2 linked regions of the Pseudoduganella albidiflava genome follow. The protein of the gene in region 1 interacts with the protein of each later gene in a pairwise test. Links are inferred from orthologs where the notes say so. Each region holds a gene or a part of one and is shown in the gene's direction. Other genes may lie near its edges.

Evidence for each region.
Region 2: the proteins of EYF70_RS13970 (region 1) and secB interact in binary tests that used the Escherichia coli proteins (3 or more experiments, as listed by UniProt). The link is inferred for Pseudoduganella albidiflava from one-to-one orthologs.

The regions. Positions count from the first base shown.
Region 1 is NZ_CP036401.1:3,366,727-3,370,557, forward strand. What follows is about bases 339-3,328. They hold EYF70_RS13970 (response regulator transcription factor), read left to right. Parts: upstream 339-1,483; coding sequence 1,484-2,173; downstream 2,174-3,328. Other genes in these bases: EYF70_RS13960 (intradiol ring-cleavage dioxygenase), read right to left, coding at 339-699; EYF70_RS13965 (Spy/CpxP family protein refolding chaperone), read right to left, coding at 726-1,292; EYF70_RS13975 (sensor histidine kinase), read left to right, coding at 2,175-3,328. In the rest of the region: more of EYF70_RS13960, read right to left, coding at 1-338; more of EYF70_RS13975, read left to right, coding at 3,329-3,662; EYF70_RS13980 (PGAP1-like alpha/beta domain-containing protein), read left to right, coding at 3,759-3,831. UniProt on the Escherichia coli protein: Response regulator member of the two-component regulatory system CpxA/CpxR which responds to envelope stress response by activating expression of downstream genes including cpxP, degP, dsbA and ppiA.
Region 2 is NZ_CP036401.1:6,606,031-6,609,261, forward strand. What follows is about bases 421-3,231. They hold secB (protein-export chaperone SecB), read left to right. Parts: upstream 421-1,493; coding sequence 1,494-1,970; downstream 1,971-3,231. Other genes in these bases: gpmA (2,3-diphosphoglycerate-dependent phosphoglycerate mutase), read right to left, coding at 421-555; EYF70_RS27375 (rhodanese-like domain-containing protein), read left to right, coding at 659-1,060; grxC (glutaredoxin 3), read left to right, coding at 1,077-1,337; EYF70_RS27390 (SH3 domain-containing protein), read left to right, coding at 2,082-2,522; EYF70_RS27395 (NAD(P)H-dependent glycerol-3-phosphate dehydrogenase), read left to right, coding at 2,645-3,231. Outside these bases: more of gpmA, read right to left, coding at 1-420. UniProt on the Escherichia coli protein: One of the proteins required for the normal export of some preproteins out of the cell cytoplasm. It is a molecular chaperone that binds to a subset of precursor proteins, maintaining them in a translocation-competent state.

The DNA.
Region 1 (3,831 bases):
GAACTGCGACGTCTTGATGCGGTTCGACGCGCTGGACGCCCGCGCCAGCGTGGGGTACACCTCGAAGTGCACGTGCGGCATGCGCCCCGCATAGCAGCCGGGGAAGATCGTGGTGAAGGTGATGTCGCCGTCGGCATCCGCTTCCTGTACCCCGCGCAGGTAGTTCTGGTTCGTCACTCCGCTGGAATACAGCGAGTAGTTGCCGTCGCGGTCGCAATGCCACAGGTAGACGGCGAACGCGTCGGCTGCGGCGCAGCTGTTGTTGGCGTTCACGATGTGCAGCTTGATGGTCAGCGGCACGCCGGCCGCCGTACCGCTCATGCCGCCGAAGCTGGCGCGGATGTCGCTGCGCACTACGCCACTCTGCGTCAGTACGTTGACCACGCCGCTGCCGTTGCTGTTGGTGCCGTCGGCCGGGTACGGGCCACCGGTTTCCTCGGGAATGACCGTGCAGCTGCCGCTGGTGGTCGTGCTGCCCGAACCGGTGGTCGTCGTACCCGTGGTCGTCGTGCCGGTGGCGATCGTGCCGCTCGTGCCGGTGTCGGTAGTGCTGGCTGCCGTGTCCGAAGAACCGCCGCATCCGAGGATGGGCAGCGATGCGGCGCCGGCCAGCAGCCAGCGCAGCGACTGGCGCCGGCCGGCCGTGGTGTGCAGCATCGTTTGCAGGTCTTCTTCCAGGCTGTGGCCGTGATGTGCCATGGCTTGCTCCTTGTCGTTATCGGGTGTTATTGCTCGGCTGGCCGCGGTCCACGCCCGTCGCGGCGCTGTGCCAGCGTCTTGCGCTGTTCGGCGCTCAGCACGGCCAGCACCTTCTGTTCGGTGCGCAGGTGCGACAGCGTGATGTTGGCGTCCGCCTGCGCCGCGGCCTGGGCCAGCTTCACGGCGGCGGCATCGTCGTATCGGACGGCACCGTGCAGGCCGGACAGCGCGCGGTCGACCTTGTCGCGCGCTCTGGCCTGTTCGCGCAGGTACGGCACCTGGCCATGGACGATGGCGAAGATCTTGTCCTGTTGCGCCTCGCTCAGGGCGATGCCGCGCAGGTAGGGCGGCACGCCGTCGAAGCCCCGGCCGGCATCCGGGCCATCGCCTGGGCCGCCGCCACGCGGCCCGTCTTCGCCATGCATGGCCGGGCCGGGACCGCGTTGCTCGTCCGCGCGCGGGCCGTCGCGTGGACCATCGTGCCGGCTGTCCTCCGGGCGTTCGTCGCCGCTGCCCTGGGCCAGCGCCGCCAGCGGCAGGGCCAGCACGGCGGCAAGCAGGAATCGTTGCAGGTTTGGTGTTGTGTTATTCATCAGCGCTCCTTCGGTGACAGGGAAGCCGCCATTCTGCGAGGGCGCCATGTAAAGCGCGGTAAGGCAGGGGTAAAACCGCGTAAAGAGCCCTGGAGAACGCGGCTGTAAAAGCGGGTAAAAGCCGCCGCGGCGCCGCCGGTTGCGCAGCTTGGACTGCTATCATGGCCGTTTTGCAGCCTGATGAAGAAGCGATGAGCAAGGTCCTGTTGATCGACGACGATGTCGAACTGGTAAGCATGTTCCAGGAATACCTGGAACAGGAAGGATTCGACGTGACGACCGCCCACGATGGCGAAGCCGGCACGGCGGCGGCCCTGACGGGGCAGCACGCGATCGCCATCCTCGATGTGATGATGCCCCGGATGAACGGCCTGGAAACGCTGCGGCGCATCCGCGCGGCCAGCCGCATGCCGATCCTGATGCTGACCGCGCGCGGCGACGATACCGACCGCATCGTGGGCCTGGAACTGGGCGCGGACGATTACGTGACCAAGCCATGCACGCCGCGCGAGCTGACGGCGCGCATCCGCGCGATCCTGCGCCGCACGGCCGGTACCCCGATGGACCAGCTGGCATCGGCCCCGCTGGTGGTCGGCCAGCTGACCATGTGGCCGGAACAGCGCCGCGCCGCCTGGGCAGGCACCACGGTGGAACTGACCAGCACCGAATTCAACCTGCTCGAAGTGCTGGCCCGCCATGCCGGCAAGCCGGTCAGCAAGAACATCCTGTCCGAGCAGGGCCTGGGGCGGCCGATGGCGCGCTTCGACCGCAATATCGACGTGCACCTGTCCAGCCTGCGCCACAAGCTGGGCACGCTGGCCGACGGCCGCTCCTGCCTGCAGACCGTCTACCGGATGGGTTACCAGCTGATCAAGGATTGACGTGGGCCGGCTGTTCTGGAAATTCTTCCTGTCGATCCTGCTCGCACAGGTGGCTGCCACGGTGGGCATCGGCGGCGCCCTCTGGCTGAAGAACCGCGCCGCGCAACAGGAACGGCGGCCCGCCATCGACACCAGCCCGCCCGCCGCGATGGCGATCGAATCGGCCGCCGCCACGCTGGAATTCGGCGGGCCGCAGGCGCTCGGCCGCCTGCTGGAGAACATGGACCGCCACCGCGTGTTCGCCGTGGACGACCTGGGCAAGGAACTGCTGGGGCGCATCGTCAACCCGGTGCAGGTGGCAGCGGCGCGGGCGGTGCTCGACAATGGCGATACCCGCGTAGTGCGCCGGATCACGCTGCCCAACGGCCGGCGCTACCTGCTGTTCCTGCCCGCGCAGGACCGGATGACGCCCCTGTACAGCGGCGATGCGCGGCCCCTGCTGGCCGGCGCGGGCATGCCGATGCCGGAAGTCGGCCCGCGCCCCCCGGGCCTGCGGCCGGGCTTCCCCCAGGGAGCGGCACGCCCGTATCCGGACCCGGCATCGGGCACGCCGGGCCCGATGCCGGGTCCGGACGGTCCGCGCGGCCGCTTCCAGCCGCTGACGCCCTTCATTCCGCTGGCCGCCGCCCTGGTGGCCAGCCTGCTGTTCGCCGCGCTGCTGGCCTGGTATTTTTCCCGTCCCATCCGCGCCTTGCGCCAGGCCTTCGAAGCCGCCTCGCAGGGTGACCTGGCGCCCCGCTTCGCCGGCGCGGGCCGGCGCGGCGACGAACTGGCGGACCTGGGCCGCGATTTCGACCGCATGACGGCGCGGCTGCGCAACCTGATGGATGGCCAGCGCCGCCTGCTGCACGACGTGTCGCACGAGCTGCGCTCGCCGCTGGCACGGCTGCAGGCGGCGATCGGGCTGGCGCACCAGAACCCGGCGCGGATGGCGGCGTCGTTCGGGCGCATCGAACGGGAGAGCGTGCGCATGGACAAGCTGGTCGATGAACTGCTTACGTTGTCGCGGCTGGAGGCGGGCGCGCTGTCCGGCACGCGCGAGGAAATCGACGTGGCCGAACTGCTGCACGGAATCGTCGGCGACGCCCAATTCGAGGCCACGGCCCAGGGCCGCACGGTGGCCGCGCAGGGCATGGCCGACGTGGTGCTGCTCGGCCAGCCGGACCTGCTGGCGCGCGCCATCGAGAACGTGGTGCGCAACGCGATCAAGCACAGCCCGGCGGGGGAAAACATCGTTGTCGAGGGCACCGTGGAGGGCGGCACGCTGCGCATCCGCGTGCTGGACCGCGGGCCCGGCGTGGCCCCGCAGGACCTGCGGACCATCTTCGAGCCCTTCTTCCGCAGCAGCGGCACCGAGAAGGACGTGGAGGGCCATGGCCTGGGCCTGGCCATCGCACGGCAGGTGGTGCAGCAGCACGGCGGCACGATCGGCGCCGCGAACCGGGATGGCGGCGGCCTGTGCGTGGAGATCGCGCTGCCGCTGGATTGAGCGCCGGCGCCCTGCCGCAAGCGGCAGGCTTCCGCAAAAGTTGCAAAAGTGGCAAAATGCCGATCATCGCCGTCGAACCCCACCGCGAGTCGCCGCATGTCCTTCTTTCCTCTGCCCGCTGTTTCTTCCCCCACGGCGCCCGCGCCAGCTGCCCGGCTGAAGACCGTTG
Region 2 (3,231 bases), 3.2 Mb from region 1 along the record:
GCTGTTGCCGTGGGCCGAGATCAGGATCTTCTTGCCGGCCTTGATCTGCGGGGCGATTTCCTCGTTCCACGCCGGCAGCACGCGGGCCACCGTATCCTTCAGGCATTCGGTCAGCGGGATCTGCTCTTTCGGCAGGCCGGCATAGCGCGGGTCGTTGAACGAAGCGCGGTCGTCGCCCTCTTCCAGCGATGGCGGCGGAATATCGTAGCTGCGGCGCCAGACCAGCACCTGCTTGTCGCCGAACTTGGCGGCGGTCTCGCCCTTGTCCAGGCCCTGCAGGGCGCCATAGTGGCGCTCGTTCAGGCGCCAGTCGTTCTTCACCGGCAGGTACATCAGGTCCATTTCATCGAGCGTCAGCCACAGGGTGCGGATGGCGCGCTTGAGCACCGAGGTGTAGCACAGGTCGAACGTGTAGCCTTCGCGCTTGAGCACTTCCCCGGCGGATTTCGCTTCCTTCACGCCTTTCTCGGTCAAGTCCACGTCGGTCCAGCCGGTGAAACGGTTCTCGAGATTCCACGTGGACTCGCCATGACGCATGAAAACAATTTTGTACATAGAGCAATCTTCTCAGGAGGGTAGGATAGGAAATCGTCGGCCGGGGCCGTTGTTCGTCTTCTATTTTATAATGCGCGGATTGACTTCAACCAATGGAAGCTAAGTGAAATTCATCCTCGACCATATCTTTCTCGTTGGCATTGCCGTGTTGTCGGGCGGCGCGCTGCTGTGGCCAGCGCTCACGCAACGGGGCAAAAGGGCGACGCCGCAGCAGGTTACACTGTTGATAAACCGCGCCAAAGCCACCATTGTGGACGTACGCGACGCCGCCGCCTTCGGTGAAGGCCACCTGCCCGATGCACGCAATATCCCGCTGGGGGAACTGGCCAAGCGCAGCGGCGAGCTGGACAAATTCAAGAACAGGACGGCCGTGGTCGTCTGCCAAAAAGGGACGCGCGCCTATGGCGCCGCAAAGATTCTGGAAAAGGCGGGATTCGCCGATGTGGTCGTTCTCGACGGCGGCATCGAAGCGTGGAAAACCCAAGGGTTGCCGATCACCAAGTAAAGAAAGGATTACCGCCATGACCGCTCAAGTAACCATGTACACCACCGCCATCTGCCCGTACTGCATCCGCGCCGAGCGGCTGCTGGAAAGCAAGGGCATCAAGAATATCGACAAGATCCGCGTCGATCTCGATCCGGCGCAGCGCCAGGTGATGATGCAGAAGACGGGGCGCCGCACGGTGCCGCAGATTTACGTGGGCGAAACCCACGTCGGCGGCTTCGACGACCTGTATGCGCTGGACCAGGCCGGCCGCCTCGATCCGCTGCTGAATGGCTGACGATTTACGTCGATTAATAAAAATGCAACGCGGGGCAAAAAAAGGCTGTTCCGCATATTTGTTTTGCTACAATTGCCCACGCGTTTGATCCAGGCCAGCACAACCGGCTCGGGGCGGACGACGATAATCATCTGTCCAATTCATTGAAAGCGTTCCATGTCTGACGAAAACCTGCAACCCGTATTCCAAATCCAACGCGTCTACCTGAAAGACATGTCGCTGGAACAGCCGAATTCCCCGGCAATCTTCCTGGAACAGCAAGCTCCGTCGATCGAAGTAGCCCTGGACGTGGGCGCCGTGCCCCTGCAGGAAGGCATCTTCGAATCCACCGTGACGATCACCGTGACCGCCAAGGTAGCCGACAAGGTGGCGTTCCTGGTGGAAGGCAAGCAGGCAGGCATCTTCGAAGCACGCAACATCCCGGCCGAACAGCTGGATCCGCTGCTGGGTATCGGTTGCCCGAACATCGTGTACCCGTACCTGCGCGCCAACATCGCCGACCTGATCACCCGTGCCGGTTTCCCGCCAGTCCACCTGGCCGAGATCAACTTCGAAGTGTTCTACCAGCAGCGCCTGCAGGCTATCGCCGAACAGCAAGCCAAGACCGCCGAAGGCACCAACACCGTTCAGTAATCGCTGAACCGGGAGCGGCCGGGGGCATCCCCGGATTGAATTCCCGCAGCCGCTTCTCCCATTCAAAGGCCCATTGTGGCCTTTGATCATTTTGGACGAAAGTTTTTAGCAATGAGTATTACCCGCTTGATAATAGGAGCCGCTCTGCTGCTGAGCACCACCAGCTGGGCTGCCGATTACAAGACGGTTGGCGCGGCGCCCGCCGTGCTGTACGACGCCCCGTCCACCAAGGGCGTCAAGCTGTTCATCGTGCCGCGCGGCGCGCCGCTGGAAGTCGTGCTGACCTATGGCGACTGGGTCAAGGTGCGCGACATGTCCGGCGACCTGGCCTGGACACCCGCGCGCGGCCTCTCCTCCCGCCGCAACGTCATCGTGCGCGTACCGAACGTGAAGGTGCGCACGGCCGAGGATGACACGTCCGCCGTGGTATTTACGGCCGACAAGGGCGTTCTGCTGGAGCTGGGCGAGCCCGGCGCGAACGGCTGGGTCAAGGTGCGGCATCGCGATGGCTTGAACGGCTTCGTGCGCAGCAGCGACGTCTGGGGTCTTTGATACCGCCGTGGCGGTATCGCTGATATTGGATACCGAGACGGCGATGTAAGGCGTTTTTGGATACCGCAACGGCGGTATCGGGGTTTTTTGATACCGCCGCTGCGGTATCCGGGGTATTCGACATGCAAGAGAATCAAGCGAACCGGCGCCGTATTACCGTACTGGGCGCCGGTGCCTGGGGCACGGCCGTCGCCATCGCCGTGGCCGCGCGCCATGACGTGCTCCTGTGGGGCCGCAACGCCGATGCGATGGCCGACATGGCTGCCGCACGCGACAACACCCATTACCTGCCCGGTTTTCCCTTTCCGCCGGCATTGCGCGTGACAGCCGATTTCGACGAGGCCGTTGCCCACGTGCAGCGCGACGGCGCTGCCGATGGCGAGGAGGGCTTGCTCATCGCAGCCACGCCCGTCGCCGGCCTGCGGCCCTTGCTGCACAGCCTGAAGGGGCGGCCGATCCCGAACCTGGTCTGGCTGTGCAAGGGGTTCGAGTACGAAACAGGCTTGCTGCCGCACCAGATCTTCCGGGATGTGCTGGGCGACGAGATCGCCGGCGGCGCGCTGTCGGGTCCATCCTTCGCGCAGGAGGTCGCGCGCGGCCTGCCCTGCGCGCTGACCATCGCTTCGACCTCGGCGGCATTGCGCGACTGCGTGGTGGCCGTGGTGCACGGCGGTACGATGCGCGTCTATTCAAGCGACGACCTGATCGG